2 regions of the Gloeothece verrucosa PCC 7822 genome follow, and region 2 is predicted to be linked to the other one. Evidence: predicted binding sites of a transcription regulator. Region 2 holds the regulator's gene; the other holds the start of a gene.

Region 1 (12,520 bases), 490 kb from region 2:
GTAATTGACCGGCCACTTGATTAACATAGCGGCGTAGAATTGGGGTTAAATAAGCATCAACTACGGTGGTATCTCCTCGCATTACTAATTTCATTAATGGACTCACTTGGTGAGAGATAGAAATTTGCATAAAGCCGATTTTTTGGGCAATAGCGGCTACTTGTTGTTCATGATTCGGATAGCGATAACTGTGCATTAAAACAATGGCACAACTCCGAATACCACTATCATAAGCTGATTGTAAATCCTTGGTAACTTGTTCAATATTGACAGGACTTAATTCATTTCCGTTGGCATCATAACGTTCCCATACTTCTATCACCCTTTCATAAAGCATCGTGGGTAAAATAATCTGACGGGCAAAAATATCAGGACGGTTTTGGTAGCCAATTCGTAAAGCATCTTTAAATCCTTTAGTAATTAGAAGAACCACTTGATCGCCTTTTCTTTCTAATAGCGCATTTGTCGCTACAGTTGTTCCCATTTTTACCACTTCTATTTCGGCGGTAGGAATGGGTTCATTTTTAGCCAGGCTTAAAATATCTCTAATGCCTTGGATGACTGCATCTTGATATTGTTCAGGATTTTCTGAAAGTAATTTATAGACAATCACCCACTGATGGTTAGCAAGAGGAACAATTAAAAATCTGTCAGGATGTTTTGAGAGTTTGTCTATAATTGACGGATTATCTGTTACCGCGACCATATCGGTAAATGTGCCGCCTCTATCAGCAAATAATTTTAGCATATTTTTTAAGTAACTTTTGTATTTTAAGGCTTTTATTGTTATAAATTGGCAATGGTTTTTGCAAACCAAGTCGCCGCACTACCATTTGTTTCTTCGCTAAGACGTTCTATTGTTTGTTCTAATAACTATTGATAATCAACTTTAAACTTATTTTTCCGTTGACTCCTTTGCGCCAATTCCTAAATTATTAAATGTACTTTTAATATCATTCCAAGTTAATCCGCAGTAGTAATAGTGCTTCTGTCTGAGATTAACTAGATAATATCCTGGTTTACCCCCATTCAAGCGAAATAATTCAATCATAATTTGAGTTGGCTGTAATCCAAACCGATGCAACCTATCTTCTAATGCCAAAGATACAGGGACATTTTGAGGATTATAAAAAATGCGAGTGCCGGGTTTAAAATACCACGTTGCGCCTTCCCGTCTAACAATAAGATAATCTAAGGGATGAGTAAGGCTTGTAGTTGACATAAGTTATACTCAAAAATAAAAATAACTCTTAAATAATTGTAGCAATTGCTCTCTTTCAAGATCTTAAGCGCGTAAAATTTCCCGCACAGCCATCAAAATTTCTCCTAGGCGATTTTTTCCAGTGCCATCTGCACCACATCCCCAATAATAATCAATGGGAGAATTTTCGACTATTAATTCATCTCCAGTTTGTAACAAAATTTCCCGAATATCAGCATGAGTGGTAAATTTTTGCCATACTGCCCTTTTCATAATCTCATCTTTTATCTCTTCCCAGTCACTTCGTAAAGGATAGCGTCTATCCCGTCCCATCTTAGCCGCATCTTTAGGGGTTTTTGCCTTTCTAATCTGATCTTGCCAAGGATGATTGGGAAATTTTTGGGCCTGAAAATAATGTTCAGAAGTGGGCCACCAAAAACCTTCTAACTCGAAACCGTGTTGAGAAAAGTTTGAAAAACACCCATAAGGTTGTTCACGGGTACTATAAAAATAAATTGCCATAGTTTTTTGCTAAAAATAAGTGTATTATCTTATAATACAAAAAAAACCGGTGAGCGACTGCCCACCCGAGAAGATATATCAAGGTATTAAGGGGGAAATTTAAGGTTTAAAGCCGCTTAACTTGAAAATCTGGGTCAGTTTCTACAGGAACCCCATCGAGTTGATATTGAGGTTCGGCTTCAAGTTTGTCAGCAAAAGATCCTTTGGGTTCTTTAAGGAAGAAACCACACATAAAAGCACAAACCATTGCTGTCAAACCCATTGTGGTAAATAGAGTCGTCGCATCCGTTAAACTGTAAATCGTCAGATAAACCACACCGCCGAAATTCCCATAAGCACCCACATTACCAGCAATTTGTCCGGTAATTTCCTTTTTAATCAGAGGAACGATGCTAAAGGTCGCCCCACAACCGGCCTGAGCAAAGTAAGCCGAAAACATTGTAACAGCAATCGCTAAAGGAATGGGCCAACTCGCATTAATAAAATGAGCCGATAAATAACCTACCCCTATGCCGGCACTGAGAATGGTCATAGTCCATTTGCGAGAACCGAATTTATCGGAAATTAAACCGCCACTCGGACGAGAAATTAAATTAAAGAAAGGATAACTCGCCGCCAGCATGGCTGCAATATGATGATCTAAAGAAAAAGTCTTTTCAAAAAAGGCCGGAAGCATGGAAACAGCCGCTAATTCTGAGCCAAAATTGGTGACATAAGTAAATTCAAGCAAAGCCACTTGACGAAAATTATAACGTTGCTCAGGGGTGAAAGTTTTGCCACCATTGAGGACTTCGCGGTTAACGCGCCAAGCTTGATAAGTTTGATAAGCATATAAAGCAGCCAACAACGCCCAAACCAGATACATTTGACTAACGCTCAAGAATTTGACCATTTCCAAGCGCCAAGCGAGTAAACCCAAGGCGAAAATTAAGCCAAAATTCATGATAATCATTGCCCAAAAACTCTTAGCGCTGGTGACTTCCATCGCGCCATTTTTCTTAGGACGGCGATAAGCTTTACCGGGGGGTGTATCTTGAACATTGTTGTAATAAATAATTCCGTAAACTGCCGCGATAATGCCGGTTAAAGCGATAGCCAAACGCCAGTTAGAAGCACTTCCTGCCATAAAGCTTGTGCTAACTGCAATCATAGGGAGGGCAAACTCTGCCCCAAAAGCCCCAAAATTGCCCCAACCGCCATAAACTCCTTGAGCAATACCAATCTCTTTAGGGGAAAACCATTCAGCCACCATGCGAATTCCCACCACAAAGCCTGAGCCGACGATGCCCATCAATAGGCGACTCCAAACCAATTGATCGAAACTTGTAGAGAAAGCCGTCGCCAAACAAGGAACAGCCGCAAACATTAACAGACAGCTATAAGTGATCCTCGGCCCGAATTTATCCAATAACATTCCGATAATAATACGAGCCGGAATGGTCAGCGCTAAGTTACAAATTCCTACGATTTTTATTTGCTCAGGCGTTAATCCTAAATCCTTGGCAATAGTTGTAGCAAAAGGCGCAAAATTAAACCAACAAACAAAGGTGAGGAAAAAGGCGAACCAACTCAAATGTAATATCTTATATTTTCCTCGCAACTGCCACATTTCTTTGAGCATTTATTACCTCCATTAAGCAAACTCTAGCTTTGTGCTGTATAACTTATGTAAATTCAATCAATAAAAATTGCTAATTTTTTAGGTCATATACAATTTATATATATTCCGACATTTAAAAATATCCTTCGCTTCCTTTTACTAAAGTTAATAACCCTAAACTCTTTAGTGCTTGGTTCTAAAGCAGAGCCTAAATATAAGAGAAAAAATTTATTATTTTTGCCTCTCTTACTTAATAAGAATCACATTGTTTTTCTCGAGCTTTCGTATCTTTTGTTACAAAAATTTATAAATAATGGGTTAATTGCATAAACGCAATTCTTTTTCTGCATCTATTTGGCTCTCTTAACAAAATGCAACACATCTATGTAAAAAACGCATCGACCGCAATACTTTGTTACAAAAACTACAGTTCTCTCGATGCAAGAATGTCAATTTTAGATTACCCATTGGTTAGCTAAACCAAGTTTTAAATTGCTTCAGTGTGAGTTGTCCAAATCCCTAGTAAAGCCCTATGACCAGATTATCGAGAAGAAAATTCATCATTACAGCAGGTGCAACCGCAGCAGGCACATTAATTATTCATGGCTGTAGCAGTCCTAGCAACGAAACGACCACCACTAACTCAAGTCCTGTAGCGGCTTCAGCAACAGGGACAAAAGACGGACCAGAAGTCACCACAGCCAAATTAGGATTTATTGCCCTAACGGATGCAGCCCCCCTAATTATTGCCAAAGAAAAAGGCTTATTTGATAAATATGGGATGACCGAGGTAGAAGTGCTAAAACAAGCCTCTTGGCCCGTCACCCGCGATAATCTAGAACTCGGTTCTGGTGGAGGAGGAATCGATGGGGCCCACATCCTTAGTCCTATGCCTTATTTAATGACCTTGGGAACCATCACCAAAACCAAGCAACCGGTACCCATGTATCTTTTAGCCCGACTCAATGTCAATGGTCAGGCCATCTCTGTTTCAAATAATTATCAAGATTTAAAATTAAGAACCGATACTAAAGCCCTGAAAGCGGCACTGAGTAAAACCAAATCTTCAGGCAAAGAAATGAAAGCGGCTGTTACCTTTCCTGGGGGAACCCATGACCTGTGGATGCGCTATTGGTTAGCCGCAGGAGGTATAGATCCGAATAAAGACATTTCTGTGGTTCCTGTGCCGCCCCCGCAAATGGTTGCTAATATGAAAGTCGGCAACATGGAAGCCTTTTGTGTTGGGGAACCTTGGAACGCTCAATTAGTCAATCAAAAACTCGGTTATACGGCTTTAGTCACCGGTGAACTGTGGAAAGATCACCCGGAAAAAGCCTTAACATTAAGGAAAGATTGGACCGATAAAAATCCTAAAGCCGCCAAAGCAATTCTCATGGCCGTCATGGAAGCACAGCAGTGGTGCGATAAGCCAGAGAATCGAGAAGAAATGTGTCAAATTATCTCTCAAGATAAATGGTTAAAAGTACCGGCAGCCGATATTATCGGACGGTCTAAAGGAGAGATAGATTATGGCACAGGAGAAGTCAAAAAAGACTTTCCTCAATTAATGAAATACTGGTCAGATCATGCCTCTTATCCTTATAAAAGTCACGATCTGTGGTTTTTAACAGAAGAAATTCGTTGGGGCTATATTCCCGCCGATACCGATACAAAAAAATTAGTCGATGAAGTTAACCGCGAAGACTTATGGCGAGAAGCCGCTTCTGAACTTAAAGTCGCTGAAGCCGATATTCCTAAGAGTCCTTCTCGGGGGGTTGAAACTTTCTTTGATGGGGTGAAATTTGACCCAGAAAAACCCGAAGAGTATTTAAAATCTCTGAAAATTAAAAAGGTTTAGTTAGTAGTCATTAGTCATTAGTCATTAGTCATTGGTACTTTCCCCTTTCCCCCTTCCCCTTTCCCCAATCTCACTGTTAACTTTATTGGGAGTCTACCTACTTACTTGCTGTTGCCTAAATAAAAATGAATCCTACTCTAAAAATTAGAAATAAGAAAAACCCTTGGCTAACTTCCTTAGTCGCCTTATTTAACAAATCTCCGAGAAAAATTATTGCCCCTATTATTGCTCTGGGGATATTCTTAACAATTTGGCAAATCCTTTGTTCAGGAGAAAACCCTAATTTACCTTCTCCGTTAACGGTTTTAAAAGAGACTTGGAACCCCTTGATTATTAACCCATTTTATGATAATGGCGGCACAGACAAAGGCTTATTTTGGCAAATATTAGCCAGTTTACAACGGGTAGGCATAGGTTTTTCCCTAGCCGCGCTAGTAGGAATTAGTGTAGGGGTTCTGATCGGTGCAAGTCCGTTAATGTACGATGCCTTAGACCCAATATTTCAAGTCTTAAGAACCATTCCCCCTTTAGCCTGGTTACCCATATCCTTAGCCGCCTTTCGGCAATCCGATCCATCAGCCATCTTTGTAATATTCATTACAGCAATTTGGCCAATCATCATCAACACCACCGTAGGAGTACAACAAATCCCTCAAGACTATCGCAACGTCTCACGAGTCTTACAACTCTCAAAAATAGAATACTTCTTTAACATATTAATCCCCTCCGCCGTCCCTTACATCTTCACCGGACTAAGAATAGGAATCGGCTTATCATGGTTAGCCATCGTAGCCGCAGAAATGTTAGTCGGAGGAGTCGGAATCGGCTTTTTCATCTGGGACGCTTACAACAGTTCACGCCTAGGACAAATCATACTCGCCCTAATCTACGTCGGAGTCGTCGGCCTCTTACTAGACAGAATGGTCGGATTTATCGGTAACCTCATCGTCCCAGAAGAACAAAAATAACCCCTTTGCGCCCTTCAAAAAAATCTTAATTTAACATAACCCATGTTCCTCGAAATCGACCACATAGACCGAGTATTTCCCCTCCCCAACGGCGAAAAATACATCGCCCTAAAAAACATAGAATTAAAAATCCAAAAAGGAGAATTCATCTCACTCATTGGTCACTCAGGCTGTGGAAAATCCACCCTCTTAAACCTCATCTCGGGATTAGATCGCCCCACTCGTGGAGGAGTCATACTCGAAGGCAGAGAAATCAAAGGGCCCGGACCCGATCGCATGGTAGTCTTTCAAAACTATTCCCTGCTTCCCTGGCTAAGTGTCCGACAAAACATTGCCCTAGGCGTTAACCGGGTTTTACGGGACCTACCCAAAGGAGAAAGACGAGGGATCATCGAACACCACATCGATCTCGTGGGACTAAGACAGGCGGCTAACAAACGTCCGGCACAATTATCTGGAGGGATGAAACAACGGGTAGCCATTGCCCGGGCCTTAGCCCTGCGCCCGAAAGTTTTACTTTTAGATGAACCCTTTGGCGCGTTAGATGCCCTAACCCGAGGAAATTTGCAAGAAAAATTAATGCAAATTGTCCAAGAAAATCACCTCACTTGTATTATGGTTACTCACGATGTAGACGAGGCCTTATTGCTATCGGACCGGGTAGTCATGTTAACCACAGGTCCCGAAGCGCATATCGGACAAATTTTAGAGGTTCCTATCCCTCGTCCCCGTCAGCGTTTAGAAGTGGTTAAGCATCCTTTGTATTACAACCTCCGTAACGAAATCGTCTATTTTCTCAACCAGCAAAAGCGATCCACCCAGAAAGTCGGACAGGTGTCCGGAGTGGCAATTGCCCGTCATGGCTTAGAAAAAATCAACCTCAATATAGGCTTTTTACCGCTAACAGATTGCGCCCCTTTAATCGTGGCCCAAGAAAAAGGCTTTTTCAAAAAACACGGGTTAGAACAAGTCACCTTAAGCCGGGAAACCAGTTGGAAAGACATTGCTAAAGGCGTGGTCACAGGGCGCTTAGATGCCGCGCAGATGGTGGCCGGTATGCCGCTAGGAATGACTATCGGTGCAGGAGGAAAACCTTCTATTCCTATCATTACTGCCTTAGTCCTCAGCCGCAACGGCAATGCAATTACTCTTGCTAACCACTATGGCCAACAGGGAGTCAATAGGCTAAAAGATTTAAAAGCCGTTTTGGACCGCAGTGAAGATCGGGTTCATCGTTTTGGGGTGGTCCATCCGGCCTCGATGGAAAACTTGCTGTTACGGTATTGGCTGGCTTCTGGAGAAATTGATCCGGATCATGATGTCTCTCTCGTCGTTATTCCTCCCTCGGAAATGATAGCCAATCTCAAAGCCGGTAACATCGAAGGTTACTGTGTGGGTGAACCCTGGAATAATGCGGCGGTTTACGAAGGTTTGGGCTATGTGATCGCCACTGATTTAGAAATTTGGCCAGGACATCCCGAAAAAGTGTTAGGGGTTCGTGAGGACTGGGTGGCCAAGCATCCAGAAACCCACATTGCCCTAGTGAAAGCCTTACTAGAAGCCTGTCAATATTGCGATGATCGACGGAATCGAGAAGAAATTCTTAACTTACTTAGTCAACCTCAATATATTGGGGCTTTACCGCCAGTTATCTGTCCGGGTTTCATCGATTCCTATCATCGGGGTAAGCTAGAACTGCCAGAATTAAAGGGGCGTTTCCATCAATTCCACGTCGACGGAAGCAATTGTCCTGGACGGGTTGAGGGTTTATGGATCTTGACCCAACTTGCCCGTTGGGGATATGCCCCTTTTCCGCGAAACTGGGTAGAAATTCTGGAACGGGTACGCCGTCCGGATTTATATGGTCAAGCTTGTCGGGAATTGGGATTACCCGATCTCGAAAGTGATCGCCGTCATTTTCAACTGTTTGATGGGATGGTATTTAATGCCGATGATCCCCTTGGTTATCTACAACGCCTAACCCTTCATCGAGACTTCACCGTAGAAGAAATTCTCCTCGATGAACCTGCAACCATTTAAATTGTTTATGCCTGAGTTTTTTAGAATTAATTATGCAAACCTTCACCACCAGTCAACCGGAACAACACAAGGAGAACACGTTCTCGCCTTTTCTCCTGATTGATAATGTTTCTAAAGTCTATTCAACTGCTAAGGGTTTTTGTACGGTTTTAGATCAGATTAATTTGACGGTTCAAGAAGGGGAATTTCTGTGTTTGATCGGCCATTCTGGCTGTGGAAAATCCACTCTCTTAAACATGGTTTCGGGTTTTAATCAGCCCACAGAAGGACAAGTGCGGCTACAAGGCAAACTGATCACACAACCGGGACCGGACCGCATGATGGTCTTTCAAAATTATTGTCTTTTGCCTTGGAAAACAGCTTTTGAAAATGTTTATTTAGCCGTTCATTCGGTTTATCCTCACCTGACTAAAGCCGAAAAAATTGCTCGCGTAGAAGAATATTTATCAATGGTGGGTTTGACAGAAGCCGCCCAAAAAAAGCCTCATCAACTCTCAGGCGGGATGAAACAAAGAGTGGCCATTGCTCGCGCTTTGGCAATTCGTCCCCAAGTTTTAATTCTCGATGAACCTTTTGGGGCCTTAGATGCTATTACTAAGGAGGAATTACAAGAAGAACTCCTAAAAATTTGGCGCGAATATCGCTTAACTGTGCTGATGATTACTCATGACATAGATGAAGCTTTATTTTTAGCCGATCGCGTTGTCATGATGACCAATGGACCAGCCGCCAAAATTGGCGAAATACTCAATATTCCTTTTCCTCGTCCCCGAGTCCGTGCCCAAATTTTACAAGACCCGAATTATTATGCACTGCGTAACTCTGCGTTAGATTTTCTTTATCATCGTTGTGCTATTTCTGAAGACCCTATTACTGAAGTAGAAACACCATCGGAAAATCAACCCAAATTTTACCTAAAAATGGCGGGAATTGTGGGGGGAATTGCCCTTGCGGGTCTGATGGGATGGGGATTATTGCAGACATTTATTCCCAAACATTCTCAACCTTCTACTAATACGCCACTTGAATTATTAAAATAGGAAATAGGGGAAAAGTCATGGTCTATGGGAGCCGGAGTTTGACTTAGGAATTTGATTCTTCTGCGGCTTCAAAGTCGATCCGTTGATAAACCTCTTGTAGGGAAATTTGCCAGTCAACTGAAGCGAATTTTAAGACGGCATTTTCTCCCCCATAAAAGTTAATTGTCCATTGATTGTCTGATTGTTTAATATATTGCTCAATAAAATAGCGATATTGATCAATTAAGATATATTCTTGAAAGGTAGGAAGGGAACGATAATATTGAAATTTATCTCCTCGATCATAACCTTGTGTCGAGGAAGAAAGAACTTCAATAATAATTTGAGGATTGGTAACATTGGATTTTCCTTTGCCATGATAGATAGGTTGACCTTTAATCACCATCACATCAGGATAGGTATAAAAGTTATACTCAGGCAGCCATAATCGTACACCCTCCATAAAAACCTCATAATCTTGATTATCAATGGTTAAAGGAAAGTTACGACAAATGTTCAAACAAATTTTATTGTGATTAGTTGTTCCTCCAACCATCGGAATAATTTCTCCATTAAGATATTCGTTTTTATATTCGGCGGCTTCTTCTAATTCGAGATATTCTTCTGGGGTGTAGTAGCGTTTTTCGGTTTTTAGTTGCATTGGATTAACCTCTAACTCATTAGACTTCTTGCACACCTCCCAAGTTCTGGTCAAAAAAAGGGAAGTGAACGAACAGAAAACACCGGCTCTCGGAACACAGGTAACTTAAATGCCTGAGAGTTTACTATTTATGATAGCTCGAAGTCATTGCGGCAGAAGAAATCAGTAATCAGAAATCAGTTGCCAACAAGTTCGCGGCCTCAGTTAATCTTTCATATATTGCTTGTAATCACCGATACATGGCTTGAAAAAGGTTAAAAGCTTCTGGATGAGCAAGTGTAATCGCCAAAGATCCATTAAGCCGCCATTACTTTGACTATCCATACTTGCTGTCAATCAATCCCTCTTAGGGTAGAAATACTCCCTGATTTTTCACAAAAAAGGTTATTCTAGAATTAAGAACCACTTACCAACCACCATAAAGTATAAAAACAAAATACCCTAACCAGAATTAAGATCGCTAGTCTTGCTTAAGATTCTTTTTTAATAGAGAAAGAATCAAGCCAATCATGGCAATCTTTAGCGGCCTCTCTCAATCTCAAAGACCAACACCGCCTTGCGGCTCCTTTTGGAATCGCTCTTTTTTACATAGCTTTTTTTTGGTCAAAATTGGCCTGATTCAACATGAACTACCGTCGGCGATTGGGCTTATTAATTCTGAATATGACGACAGTTTCTTTGGTTGTCGCAGGAATCGGTATTTATACTTTATATCAAGCCGCCTTAGAGCAGCAGAAACAACGGTTAATTGAAACAGCGCAAAGTCAGGGTCGATTAATCGAAGCTATCGCCAAAAATACCAAAAATTCTCAAACGACCTTAGATACCTTGATAGCTGGATATGAAAAATTTAATGATTTAGCTCAAACAGGGGAATTGACCCTATTCAAAAGAGACAACGAGCAAATTATTTTTTTGATTCCCCATCAACATCCTAATGGTGAACATTTTCACTCTCTGTCAGTCAAAAGTAAAGAGTCCGAACCCTTTTTGCAAGCTCTCTCGGGCAAGTCGGGAATTTTTAGAGGACTAGACTATAGTGGAGATAAAGTTTTAGCCGCTTATGAACCACTCGCTCAATTACAGTGGGGCCTTATGGTCAAAAAAGACCTAGCTGAAATTCACGCTCCCTTTTTGATTGCCGGAACTTACACAATTTTTGCGGCTATAATTATTGATTTATTGGGAGCCATTCTGTTTTTAGGGATAGGAGAGTCAAGGATTGAGCAATTAGAAGAAAGTAACGCACAAGTGGCAGCACAAGAACAACTGACTAGGCTAAATCAACAGTTAGAAGACCGAGTGCAAGCACGGACAACGGAATTACAAAACATTAATGAACAATTACGCTTAGAAATTCATGAGCGTGAGCGTCTTGAAGAAGCTTTGCGGCGAGAGATAGATTTGTTAGCTCGCATTATGGAAACCAGTCCTGTGGGAATTATGATGGTTAATTCCCAAGGAAACATTATTTTAGCCAGTGAACAGGCCGAACGGGTCTTAGGAATTTCTTTAGCCAAAATGCTTAAACCCTACAATATTTTAGCCTGGAAAATCTTTGATGAGGAGGGAAATAGTATTTCTAATGCACAATCTCCTTTTCAACGAGTCATGCAAACAAGACAACCGATTTTTACTGTTCATCATCTTGTCGAATTGCCCAACGAAGACCCTACCCTTCAAGAGCGGGGTTTCAATAAACAGTTATTACTGTCGTTTAATGCTTCTCCTTTATTAAATATAGAGGAAGAAATTGAGGGAGTGGTTTTAAGCATTGAAGATATTACAGAACGGGTTCAGGTCGAAGCGGCGTTAATTCATAGTGAAGCTCAATTTAGGGCGATTTTTGAACAGGCTGCGGTGGGGATGGGAATTATTGCCTTATCTGGTCAATTTATTCGAGTCAATCAACGATATTGTCAGTTATTAGGATATTCTGAGTCAGAACTTCTCTCGTTAACCTATCAAGAAATTACTTATCCTGATGATTTATTAAATAACCAGGAATTTGTCCATCAATTAATAGCTGAAAACCTCAGATCGGGGTCCGTAGAAAAACGTTACATTCGCAAAAATGGTGAGATTAAATGGGTAAATTTAACAGCTTCTACTGTGTGGGATTCTCAAGGAAATATAAAATATTTGATTGGAATTGTTGAGGATATTTCTGACCGGAAACGAACCGAGGAAGCTTTACGAGACTCTGAAGAACGATTTCGCAGTATTTTTAAGCAAGCCGCCGTAGGAATTGTTCAGATTTCTTTATCAGGTCAATTGATTTTATTTAATGATAAGTTTCTTGATATCGTTCAATATTCGGCAACTGAACTCCAGAAAAAAACCGTTCAATCTATCAGTCATTCTGATGATTTTGAGCAGGAATATATTCTCATGCAAACCATGCTCAAGGGCGAGCGGGATGATTTTGCCTTAGAAAAACGTTATCTTTGTCAAGATGGCTCTTTTATTTGGGTGCATTTGAGTGTTTCTCTGGTACGGACTTCCGAGGGACAAGCCATGTATTTTATTGGCATTGTCGAAGATATTAATGAACGGAAAAAAGCCATTGAAGATTTGCGGCAAAGTGAAGAACAATATCGACGAATTATTGAAACCACTGCTGAGGGAGTATGGATTATTGATCAGGATAA
Region 2 (12,520 bases):
TTCTTAACCAGTTTGGTGTTCTTTCAGATTTATTTAGGCGATGAACTGGTTTGGGTTTATGGATTACATACCGTGAAAGTTGTTGAAGCTGTCAAGGAGGGAATTTTACAATGAATTCTGAACTAATTGACCAGTTAAGCGGACAATTAGGGCCTAATGGGCTGCCTTATGCTATTCCCATTCATCCTAACTTAGTTCATTTAACTCTTGGTCTATTTATCATGGGGGTTCTCTTCGATATTGTCGGTGTGCTTTTCCCCTTTAAAAAACCCATCTTCAAGTTTTTAGCGATTCCTGTGGCCCGTTCCAATTTTTTTGATGTGGGTTGGTATAACATGGTCGCTGCGGCTATCATTACCTTTGCCACAGTAGCGGCAGGATTTTATGAAATCATGTTAGCAGACCCCCTCACCGATATTAAAAGTGCTTGGGGATTGCAAGCAATGGAAACGATGCTGTGGCATGGGGTTGGCGGCGTGCTACTGTTAGCCTTCATGGTGGGGATGGCCATCTGGAGAGGATTTCAGCGCTACTTATGGCGTAAAAATGAACTACAACAAGTGCAGTGGGGCTATCTGGCAGCAGGACTCGGGATTATGTTTCTGATGTATGTTCACGGAACCCTAGGGGCCCAACTGGCGGCCGAGTTTATGGTACACAATACCGCCGGTGGATTATTGCGATTGAGCGAAAATGCTCACCATAGCGCCGATGGATTATTGCGATTGAGCGAAAATGTTCATTTTTAGAGACGTGATAGGAACCGTCTCCTTGTTAACGAATAACGGTTAACTCATCAATACGAGGTTATTAGTATGTCACAGGAGTCAAAGGGGGGACATAATTCATCCCACCATCACCATAAACTTGAGATTCCTCCCTCTAGGTGGTTGATGTTAGGTGTGATCGCCGTAATTTTAATGGCGATTAGTATCTGGATAGGACAACTATCCTACGCTTGGCTACCCCCACAAGCCAGCGCCGAATCCTTATTAGTGGATAATTTATTTAGTTTCTTAGTCACTTTAGGGACTTTTATCTTTCTTGGGGTGACCGGAACAGTCATGTATTCGGTGTTTTTCCAACAGGCGGGTAAATACGACTACAGCGACGGGCCCCCGGTTGAAGGGAATGTTACCCTAGAAATCATCTGGACAGCCATCCCCATTTTGCTCGTATTTTGGATAGCTGGTTACAGTTACCAAATCTACATAGACATGGGAATTCAAACCAACATGGGGTTAGGACATCTCCATTTACCGATAAAAATGGAGTCGGCGATGGCTGCTACAACCGCCAATACTCCTGAAGCGGTGGAAAAAATCGAAGTAGAGGCTAAACAATGGGCTTGGGTTTTTAAATATCCCAATAGCAAGGTTAGTAGCACAGAATTACATTTACCCGAAGGAAAACGGATTCGTCTAGCTTTAACATCGGATGATGTATTGCACGGCTTCTATATTCCTGCCTTTCGCATCAAACAAGATATTATTCCCGCCCATCCTTTAGACGTTGAATTTACCCCCATCCGGACCGGTAAATATCGGCTGAGAGATTCTCAATTTAGCGGCACTTATTTTGCCACCATGCAGGCCAATGTAATAGTGGAATCCCTTGAGGATTATCAAAAGTGGCTTCACTCCGCAGCAACTCTCACACCAACTCCGGCAACCAATCAAGCGGCTACCGAGTACGAACAAGAAACCAACAAAAACAAACCGTTTCAAGCTGGCTGGCCTTCCGTCGCACCGGCAAGTCCTCCTGTAGTCAATTATCACGACTAGACAAAGTTCAACCCAGTTGAATTAAAGAGTGATTACTCGCTGTATAGGATCAAAAGGACATGACAGAAATTCATATAGAAACCGTTGTTAATCAACATTCTCATCACAAAAAGGGTGCAGCGTGGAAGCAATACTTCAGCTTTAGCACTGACCACAAAGTCATTGGCATACAGTACCTCGTTACCTCTTTCTTTTTCTTCCTCATCGGTGGCATATTCGCGATGGTCATTCGGGGAGAATTAATCACCCCGGAAGCCGATTTGGTAGAACGAACCTTTTTTAATGGGATGTTCACGATGCACGCCACAGTTATGTTATTTCTGTGGACATTCCCCTCTTTACTCGGTCTGGCTAATTATCTCGTCCCCCTGATGATTGGGGCTAGAGATATGGCCTTTCCTCGTCTGAATGCGGCTGCCTTCTGGATGGTTCCGGTGGTGGGTACGCTGATCATGGCCAGTTTCTTTTTGCCCAGTGGTTCGGCACAAGCCGGCTGGTGGTCTTATCCGCCGGTGAGTTTGCAAAATCCGTCAGGTTTCTGGCTTAATGGTCAAACCGTCTGGATTTTAGCGGTTGCTATCTCTGGGGTATCCTCCATCATGGGGGCGGTCAATTTTGTCACCACCATTGTTAAAATGCGGGCACCGGGGATGACCTTTTTCCGGATGCCGGCTTTTGTTTGGACCGTATTCGCCGCTCAAATTATCCAACTCTTCGGCTTACCGGCACTCACAGCCGGGGCGGTGATGCTGCTATTCGATGTGACCCTAGGAACCAGCTTTTTTGACCCTGCCAAGGGAGGAGATGCCGTTCTATTTCAACACTTTTTCTGGTTCTATTCCCACCCGGCGGTTTATGTGATTATTCTGCCGGTTTTTGGCATTTTTTCGGAACTGTTTCCCGTCTATGCTCGTAAACCCCTATTCGGTTATAAGGTAGTAGCCGTTTCATCCCTGATTATTACCGCAGTCAGTGCTTTTGTGTGGGTTCACCATATGTATGCTAGTGGAACAGCCGCTTGGATGCGCTTGGTTTTCATGCTCACTACCATGTGTGTGTCTGTCCCCACCGGAATTAAAGTATTTGCCTGGGTAGCGACCATTTGGGGCGGTAAACTGCGGCTCAATACCCCCATGTTGTTTGCTCTGGGGGCTTTGATCATGTTTGTCTTTTCTGGCATTACGGGGATCATGCTCTCCGCCGTGCCTGTGGATATTCATGTTAATAATACTTATTTTGTCGTCGGTCACTTCCATTACGTTCTTTTCGGTACAGTGACGATGGGAATATATGCCGCTCTCTACCATTGGTTCCCGAAAATGACAGGGCGGATGTACTATGAAGGCTTAGGAAAATTACATTTTTGGTTAACCTTCATCGGCACTAACCTCAACTTTTTCCCCATGCACCCCCTAGGATTACAAGGAATGTTGCGCCGCGTGGCCTCCTATGACCCAGAATTCACCAACTGGAACGTGGTAGCCAGTGTGGGAAGCTTTTTATTAGGGATGTCTACCCTGCCGTTTATTTTCAATATGGTCAGTTCTTGGATACAAGGTCCAAAAGCACCAGCTAATCCTTGGCGGGCCATCGGCTTAGAATGGCTGGTTCCCTCACCTCCTCCTCATGAAAACTTTGAAGAAATCCCAGTAGTGATCAGTGAACCCTACGGATATGGGAGAAATGAACCCTTGATCGCCACTCCAGGTCAGGCGGCTGAGTCTCACTCTACAGAAGTCGCTTCACCAGCCCAATAAGCTGTCATCCGATCCAGTGGGCAAAGTTGCTTAAAACGTTAAACTTTTGCCCACCTTATCCATTTTTGTTGTTTATTTTTGTCCAGGTACTTATCGGCTTTAACTAAGGATCAAATCATGAGTTCTATCATTACAACTGAACATTTACAGCGACCGATAACTCTTGAACATCACCACGATGAAGAAGCGAATAGTATGTTCGGCTTTGTGGTGTTTTTGCTCTCGGAAAGTGTGATATTTTTGAGTTTTTTTATAGGCTATTTTGTTTATAAAACAACGGCGATTAACTGGTTACCGCCTGGAGTTTCTGGACTGGAGATTAAAGACCCTGCTATTAATACAGTAATTTTGGTTTCCAGTAGCGGCGTGATCTACGTAGCCGAAAAGTTTCTCGAACGCAAAAATCTGTTAGGATTTCGTGTCTTTTTAGTGGCCACAATGGCGATGGGGACTTACTTTTTAGTAGGTCAGGGCATTGAATGGAGCCATCTTGAGTTCGGCTTTACCTCGGGGGTTTTCGGGGGAATGTTTTATTTATTGACCGGTTTTCACGGGTTGCACGTAGCAAGCGGCATTCTGTTACAAGGAATTATGTTGATGCGTTCTTTTATTCCGGGCAACTATGACAGGGGTCATTTCGGAATTAATGCGACTTCTTTGTTCTGGCATTTTGTCGATGTCATCTGGATTATTTTATTTATCCTTCTTTATTTATGGCAATAAAGAATCGTTAACAGTTAACAGTCAACAGTCGGGAACGAGTTCCCGACCCCAGTCAACAAAGAGAAGTTAATCGTTAAAAATACCCCGAAGAATTAATAACGGTTAACCCATGACTGATGACTGATGACTCCTGACTCATAACGAATGACTAATAACTGACAGGAAACAACTATGATAATTGACGATCAACACTACGATGTAATTATCGTCGGAACCGGAGCAGGCGGCGGAACATTAGCCCAAAAACTCGCACCAACCGGCAAAAAAATTCTCATCCTAGAACGGGGTGACTTATCGCCTCATGAGAATGAACGTTGGAATGCGATGGATATGGTGGCTAAAAGTGACCTTCCCTCGGCCGATGAGGAATGGTTCGACAGTTCAGGAGATCGATTTCGTCCTCACATTAACTATTGGGTAGGGGGAAGTACCAAGTTTTACGGCGCGGCTTTACTGCGGATGCGGGAACGGGATTTTGAAAAAGTTCAACATCAGGATGGAGTTTCACCAGAATGGCCCCTGAAATATCAAGACTTTGAACCCTACTACACCGAAGCCGAAAAGCTTTACAATGTTCATGGAAAAGGCGGTGAAGACCCCACCGACCCACCCCGCACCCAAGAATATCCCCATCAGCCGGTAACTCATGAACCTCGGATGCAAGAAATTTGTGAGGCGATTTCTAAGCAAGGGTTACATCCGTTTCATCTGCCTTTAGGGATTAAGCAAAATAATCGCCATAATTTCTTTGAAAGTCCTAATATCGAAGGGGATACGACTGTTCTTAATCGGGCTGATGTTAAGACGAATTCTGAAGAAGTGGGCGTTTTACCGGCGTTAAAATATGCGAATGTGAGCCTAAAAACTAAGGCTAAGGTGGTCTGTTTACATACCAATTCTTCGGGACGAGAAGTTAAGGCCGTAGAAGCGGAAATTTGTGGGCAGTCTTATTTATTTTTCGCCGATATTGTGGTGTTAGCTTGTGGCGCGGTTAATTCGGCGGCTTTGTTGCTACGATCTGCCAGTGAAAAGCATCCTATCGGATTAGCGAATCGTTCGGATCAGGTGGGACGAAATTTTATGAAACACCTGAATACGGTGATGGTGCAATTTAGTTCTGCACCGAATAAGAGTGTGTTTCAAAAGACCATTTGTGTGAATGATTTTTACTGGGGAGATAAAGATTTTTCTTCCCCGATGGGTCATATTCAAAATACTGGTAATATCGTTCAAGATATGCTGCCCACTGAGGCGATGCCGATTTTGTCGCTGTTGGTGAAGTTGATGCCGGGTTTTGGGTTGCGGCAATTGGCGAATCATTCTATTGGTTGGTGGTTGCAGACGGAAGATTTACCTGATCCCAATAATCGCGTGCAGCTAGTGGGGGATAAGCTCCGTTTGGATTATACTCCGAATAATACAGAAGCTCATGATCGCCTGATTCATCGTTGGATGGATGTTCTCAAAGCTATTGATCGCAGTTCGGATAATTCTCTGTTTCCTTGGGGGGTTTACCCGCGCAGTGAAACTCCGATTCAAGTGGTGGCTTATCAGTGTGGCACTTGCCGCTTTGGGGAAGATCCCACCACATCGGTTTTAGACATCAATTGTCGCGCTCATGATGTGGATAATCTTTATATTGTTGATGGGAGTTTCTTCCCGTCTAGTGCTGGTGTGACTCCGGCTTTGACGATTATTGCTAATGCGCTGCGAGTGGGAGATCATTTGATTGAACGCTTGAAATAATCCCTTACCCAATAAGGGCGGGGGCCAACCGAACAAAGCCTTAGCATAGCAGGCTAAAAGAATTATTAACTGTAGGATGTTTTCTTAAGGCATCCTATTTTTATTGTGTGACTTTAACGCATCATTATCTGATGATATTTTAGATTTATTTGAACCTAAATGAAGTTACTTCTAGATACTCATATTTTGTTAATATCTCAAGCTTTACAATATATAATTTAACTCATCTCCAATAAAATTTTTAACACGCCTTTACGTTGCGCCGCTTCAAAAGCTTCCTTTCCTTCACTAAGGGGATAACGCCCATCTATTAACCCCTCTACATCAATTTTTCCGGCTGCGAGTAATTCAATAGCTTTAGGAAAAGGACCACAACGAGAACCCATAACCGTAATTTCATCCACCACTAAAGAAGAAGCATCTAGGGTTAAATTGCCGGCATAGGTACTTTTCAGCACTAGCGTACCACGAGGACGCAAGGCACGACGAGCCAGACTAAACCCTTCAGGGTTGCCGGTACATTCCACCGCGATATCAAACGCCCTATCACTCACCGCCTCACTCAACCCGGTTTTTATGCCTCTGGCTTCTAATAGTGCCAATTTTTCCCGATGACGACCAATGACCAATAGTTCACAACCGGTTAAAGCCAGGGTTTGAGCGACTAATTGCCCTAATTTGCCATCTCCTACCACTAAAACCCGTTCATTAGGAGTAATAGACAATTGTTCTTGAATTTCCAACGCCGCCGCCACCGGTTCTGTAAAAGTTGCCGCATCAGTGGTGATCGAATCCGGGATAGGATGAAGATTAGTAACTGGTAGAGTCAGATAATCCGCAAAAGCCCCATGACGGTTAACAATACCCAAAACCGTGCGATTTTCACAGTGAGTCGGTTGTCCTGTGCGGCAAAAACGACAATAACCGCAACTGGCGTTAATTTCTCCTACTACCCGTTTATTGATCAGATGTTCGGGTCCGTTTTCTACCAGTCCGACAAATTCATGGCCGAGAACACCTTTATAGGGATAATAACCTCTGAGTAATTCTAGATCAGTATTACAAATTCCTGCCCGTAAAACTCGTACACAAACCTCACCAGATGGAGGAGAAGGAGTTGGGATATCGGTACGCAGGTGAAGTTGTTGGTTTTCTAGCCAAAGTCCTTTCATATAATTTTCTTTATTATTAGGGTGTTTTATTTAAATAGCGTTCTATCAATAAGATAGCCACCAGGTCATCAATAGGACGAGGAGGAAGCCGCATTCCTTGAGGGATAAACCACTGTAACCCTTTGGGGGGATACATTTCCCAATAGCGATCACGGGCTTCTAGTGAGCTATTTCTCTCATCTACCATCACAATAGGAATAGACTCGGCTAATTCTGTTTCTAGTTTAGCCTTCCAAGTTTTAGAGGTGGTTTGGTTTCCCATGACTAATAATTCGATGGGATACTGTTGAAATAGGGTGTTTATGACCGAGATCGCGCCATCTGATTCTACTACCTCATGATAATAAATCTGACGGTCATTTCCCATAATCGCCACACCACATTTATCTCTACCGGGATCAAATCCTAAAATCATCGGAGCTACCTACTATTAACCAATGACTTAAGTGCTAAAAATCACTTTACCATCTCGGACGGCAACCAAGCGAAGTTTTAGCGGTCCGGCGGTATAGGTGGGTTCAGATGCAACTGCTTGAATTTCATCTAAAGGTTGTTCACTGCTGTTAACTTGTTGAATAAACTGAACCAATTTTGTTAAACTTCCATCTCCAATTTGAATGGTCCCTAAAATGCCTTGTCTCCTGGCTCTAAATTGAGCGGCTGATAAGAGAATATCTAATCTTTTTTGAATTTCTTCTTCGGTCAAATTTCCTGAATCTATAGATACAGCCGCTATTTCTTGTTCTTCGTCAAAAATTTTTTGATTGGGAACCACATCAGCAAAGACTCTAATTTCTTGTTCTCCTAAAACATAATTGCCGGCTGAAATTATTCGGACCACATATTCTCCCCCATCTTTTAGGGTTTGAATTAATTGTTCCACTTGAGCTTTAGTAATTTTTACCAGTCTTTCATCTGTATTTTTACTTTCAGGTCGAGTGGCCATTATGGCGGTTCTATTTGCCTCTTGTAAAAGTTGATCGATCACTTTGATAATTGTATCAGACTCAGGTCGAGTTAAGCGAAATGCTCCTAAAGATAGAACTTGTCCTTTAAGAATTGCTATTTTTCTTTCCCGTAAGTCTTGATAATTTTGATAATATTGTTCTAAGACTTCTACTTCTCGTTTCAGAAAAGCCAACTGATTTTCTAATTCTCCTAATTTTTCTTCTCGACTTTTCAGATTTTCATCTTTTTGAGCGATGGCTTTATCTAAGAAAGAAATTTTACTATCACGTTGCTTAATTTGGTTTTGTAATTTATTTTTCGCTTTTTCTAATTGTTGAATCCGAGACTGATTTTCGGCAATAATTTGATCTTGTTGAGTTAATTGTTGATTTTGTTGGGCAAGTTTTTTATCTTGTTGAGCTAGGCTATTTTCTCGTTCAGTTAATTGTTGATCTTTTTCTTGTACTTGCTTTTGAATATTCTCAATGGTTTGGGTTAACTTTTGCCTTTGCTCCACCAGATCTTGACGTTCTTCTAATAGAGATTGAATATCCGAGCGTAAAATTGTTAATTGACTCGATACTTGATCAAATTGACTTCGAGATTTTTTAAAATCTTTATTTAGCTGAGAAAGACGTTTTTGAATTGATGTCTGTTTAGTTTGAGCGATATTTAATTCTTTTTCTATAGAGGTTTTCTCTTCTTTAACGGTTTGTAAATTGGTTTCAAGTTTTTTAATGGCATCTCGACGTTCATTGAGCAATTTATCCAGGTCAAAAACGCCTTGACGTAGAGACTTACTTAAACTAAATAACAACGCCAAGGTTGAACCTGCAATGGCTATCCCTGTTACAATAGTAACAAGCACTGCTGTCTGACGAGGACGCAGATTAAATAATCTCAGCTTTTTTTTGCCGATCTTGCTTCCTATGCGATCTCCTAATGCAGCGATTAACCCTCCTAAAATCAGGATTGCTGTAATTAGGATAAAGGCGCTAGTCATGATTGTAACTGCTCTTGGATAGAGTTAAGTAAACTGTTGACTCAGAGCGACGGGATTATGAACAGTAATTTTTTTCTTATGGATTGAAATCATGCCTTCTTGTCGCAAATCTCCTAATAGACGAGTAACAGTGACTCGGGTAGAGCCAATGGCTTCTGCGATCGCCTGGTGAGATAGCTTTAAATCAATTCGAATGCCATCTGGTGTAGGGACACCAAAATCTCGACACAGAATTAATAAGAAACTCACCAACCGAGAACCCATATCTCGGTGAGCTAAGGTTTCAATCATCATCTCGGTTTGTAAAATCCGTGACGACAATCCCTGTAACATTAACATCGATAATTCAGGATTATTTTTGAGGGCTAACTCTACCTGATCAATCGGTGCTGAAAGTAATTCTACAGGGGTAAAGGCCACAGAATGATAAAACCGGTCTGAGCGTTCTCCTGTTATGAGAGATAGTACCCCAAATACGCTATTTTCGCGCAACAAGGCTACTGTGATTTCTTCTCCGGCTTCATAAACTCGCGAGAGTTTAACAGCCCCCTTGAGCAGAAAGTAAACTCTCTCTGCCGGATCACCCGGGAAGAAAATGGTTTTTCCTCTCTCATAGGATTCTACGACAGGGGGATAGTTACCGCCACCGATGCGACGAAAGACTGCAGCTAAAGGTTTATCTTGAGTCAGGGATAGATCCATCACACTTAACACAGAGAGGAAAATAAAAGGTTCTTTGAGACTTAATCGAGTCTTAAATTAATAAATATTAAACACACTTCCTAGCCAACTGGCAAAATTTTTAGGGACTTTTTGTTTAACAATGGTTTTATGGGGGGTGTGAGTCTCGATGAAGGCATACATTCAAAGATTATAACCATCCCTTTTGACGCTCTCAACTTACGGCCAAGAAATTTTACCCTTTGAACCACTATGTTAGATTTAAACGGAAAGAACGCGCTTGTTACAGGCATTGCCAATAATCGTTCCATCGCTTGGGGGATTGCCCAGCAGTTACACAAAGCCGGAGCCAATCTTGGTATAACCTTTTTACCAGATGATAAAGGACGTTTTGAAAAAAAGGTGCGAGAGTTAGTAGAACCCCTCAATCCTAGCATATTTGTGCCTTGTGACGTACAGAATCAAGAACAGATTGAGGCAACTTTTGCAACCCTCGCTGATCAATGGGGAAAGCTTGACATTTTGATCCATTGTTTGGCTTTTGCCGATAAGGAGGGTTTAACCGGAGATTTTAGTGCTATTTCTCGGGAGGCTTTCCAGCAATCTTTAGAAATTAGTACCTATTCTCTAACCCGTTTGGCTAAATACGCTAAACCTTTGATGACAGAAGGCGGCAGTATTGTCACTCTCACTTATTTAGGGGGAGTGAAAGTCATTCCTAATTATAATTTGATGGGCATTGCTAAGGCCGGTTTAGATATGAGTGTTCGTTATTTGGCGGCTGAGTTAGGACCTCATAACATTCGCGTCAATGGGATTTCTGCCGGACCGATCCGGACTCTGGCTTCTTCTGCGGTGGGCGGTATTTTAGATATGATTCATCATGTAGAAAAAACTGCCCCTTTAAGACGTACTGTCACTCAGACAGAAGTGGGAAATACGGCGGCTTTTTTGTGTAGTGATTTATCGAGTGGCATTACTGGACAAATTATCTACGTGGATGCTGGTTACGAAATCATGGGAATGTAATTTTTTTAGTCATTAGTCTTTAGTCCTTGGTCATTAGTCTTTAGTCTTGAATTTTATTCTCAATTACTGAGCTTTAATCCCTCATTAATGATAGCTAGACGACTTTGACTGATGACTAACCACTAATGACTAATAACTAATAACTAATAATTAATGACCAATGACTAATAACTAATAACTGAGGAATTGTTTATGCTGTCAAATCCATTAGTAATCACTTTGCCTCCTTCTATTAAACTTGATGATGATCAGTTGTTTGAGTTGTGTGATATCAATGATCATTTAGTTATTCAACGAGATACAAAAACCGGAGATTTATTAATTATGACCCCAGCCGGAGGAGACACCAGTAATCGGAATTTAAGTTTAAGTGCCCAACTTTATAATTGGACAGAAAAAGATGGGACTGGAATGGCTTTTGATTCTAGTGGCGGATTTCGCATCAAAGGAGCCTCTAGGGACCCCATGAATCCTGATGCCGCTTGGCTCACTTTAGACCGTTGGAATAGTTTAACTCCCGAAGAAAAAATCAAGTTCCCGCCTCTGTGTCCGGATTTTGTTGTAGAATTACGTTCTCCTAGTGATTCGGTTGTTTCTTTACAACGAAAAATGCAAGAGTGGATTTTTTTAGGAGTAAAATTAGGCTGGTTAATTGACCGGAAAAATCGCCAGGTTTATATTTACCGTAGCGATAAAACCGAGGAATGTTTAGATAATCCTACTTCGCTCACCGGAGAGCCTCTACTGGTAGGTTTTGTCTTAGATATGAATAAAATTTGGTAAGGATAAGCTACTCAATAAACGGCTAAGACTAATAAAAATTTATGGCAATTAGGCTCTTATTTTTCCATTCTGATGACTCTTCCTTGGCTGTCGGTTCGATAAACCCAAGTTTGATTTTTATAAGACATTACCACTCGCCACCCCTCAACCAACGCTTGAGTACAAATTTCATCGGAAGCCGCTAGTCCTAAACAGCCATTGGGCCAAGTTTGTCGCGTTGCGGATTTAAGTTTTAACTTGTCAGTGGCAATATTGGTACGCCGCGCTAAATCCTGACGAACACTATTAACCACTACAGGCGGAATTTTACTGTCTCCTTGTTGGGCGATGATCATAGCTGACTCCGTATCAGGAAACCGCACAGTAACAGCGATGGCGGCTGAATTTGTTCCCAAGCATAACAGACTGACTAAAACCACGATAGATAGACATGATAGCGTCTGAATAACTTTCTGGGAGTCACAAGTAGGGACTATTAAATCTTTTATTAGTGATGCCATGTTAAATTCGCCTCCTTTTTGGGAACTCTGAGTATAGCACTACAATTTTGGTCAAAGTGTGAAATATGTCCTCTCAATGGTTGTTCGTCAATCCCGTTTTAGCACAAACTTCTACCGAATTAGCGACATCATCCCCGATTTCAGTATCCTCAGTAAATCCCTCTGGAGCCAAGGCTTGGATGTATAGCACCAGTGCCTTAGCGCTCGTTTTAATTGCTGTAGTTGTCTATGGTAAGCTAAAAATTATTAAGGCGGAGAAAGCTTTAAAATTTGAGCAATTTAAAACTAAGGATTTAAAGAAAAAACTGAAATTAGCCTTAGTGACTATTAAAAAGATGGAGTCTAATCCGGATTTAGTTCATTCTCGGGCATTTAATCTTGATTATTTAAGAAT

The links. The regulator NtcA, encoded in region 2, controls nitrogen genes in cyanobacteria. The targets are predictions, from matches to a motif close to TTTGTANCNNNNGNTACAAA.
Region 1: a site for NtcA is predicted at 3,605-3,624, ahead of CYAN7822_RS19230 (CmpA/NrtA family ABC transporter substrate-binding protein). Genes of this name have one in related genera too.

Annotation. Positions count from the first base shown of each region.
Region 1 covers NC_014501.1:4,331,210-4,343,729, forward strand. Annotated here, with positions in the region: gene CYAN7822_RS19210 (hydantoinase/oxoprolinase family protein) at 1-748, opposite strand, end outside; gene CYAN7822_RS19215 (hypothetical protein) at 896-1,222, opposite strand; gene CYAN7822_RS19220 (riboflavin biosynthesis intermediates N-glycosidase) at 1,286-1,723, opposite strand; gene CYAN7822_RS19225 (NarK family nitrate/nitrite MFS transporter) at 1,830-3,344, opposite strand; gene CYAN7822_RS19230 (CmpA/NrtA family ABC transporter substrate-binding protein) at 3,856-5,181, shown strand; gene ntrB (nitrate ABC transporter permease) at 5,307-6,149, shown strand; gene CYAN7822_RS19240 (ABC transporter ATP-binding/substrate-binding protein) at 6,192-8,189, shown strand; gene CYAN7822_RS19245 (nitrate ABC transporter ATP-binding protein) at 8,222-9,229, shown strand; gene CYAN7822_RS19250 (Uma2 family endonuclease) at 9,273-9,869, opposite strand; gene CYAN7822_RS19255 (PAS domain S-box protein) at 10,533-12,520, shown strand, end outside.
Region 2 covers NC_014501.1:4,823,495-4,836,014, forward strand. Annotated here, with positions in the region: gene CYAN7822_RS21470 (DUF2231 domain-containing protein) at 1-114, shown strand, start outside; gene CYAN7822_RS21475 (DUF2231 domain-containing protein) at 111-749, shown strand; gene CYAN7822_RS21480 (cytochrome c oxidase subunit II) at 816-1,784, shown strand; gene ctaD (cytochrome c oxidase subunit I) at 1,844-3,541, shown strand; gene CYAN7822_RS21490 (cytochrome c oxidase subunit 3) at 3,659-4,264, shown strand; gene CYAN7822_RS21495 (GMC oxidoreductase) at 4,436-6,010, shown strand; gene CYAN7822_RS21500 (MDR/zinc-dependent alcohol dehydrogenase-like family protein) at 6,229-7,182, opposite strand; gene CYAN7822_RS21505 (pre-16S rRNA-processing nuclease YqgF) at 7,199-7,597, opposite strand; gene CYAN7822_RS21510 (DUF3084 domain-containing protein) at 7,625-9,133, opposite strand; gene ntcA (global nitrogen regulator NtcA) at 9,158-9,835, opposite strand; gene fabI (enoyl-ACP reductase FabI) at 10,067-10,843, shown strand; gene CYAN7822_RS21525 (Uma2 family endonuclease) at 11,036-11,626, shown strand; gene CYAN7822_RS38705 (hypothetical protein) at 11,683-12,126, opposite strand; gene CYAN7822_RS21535 (hypothetical protein) at 12,192-12,520, shown strand, end outside.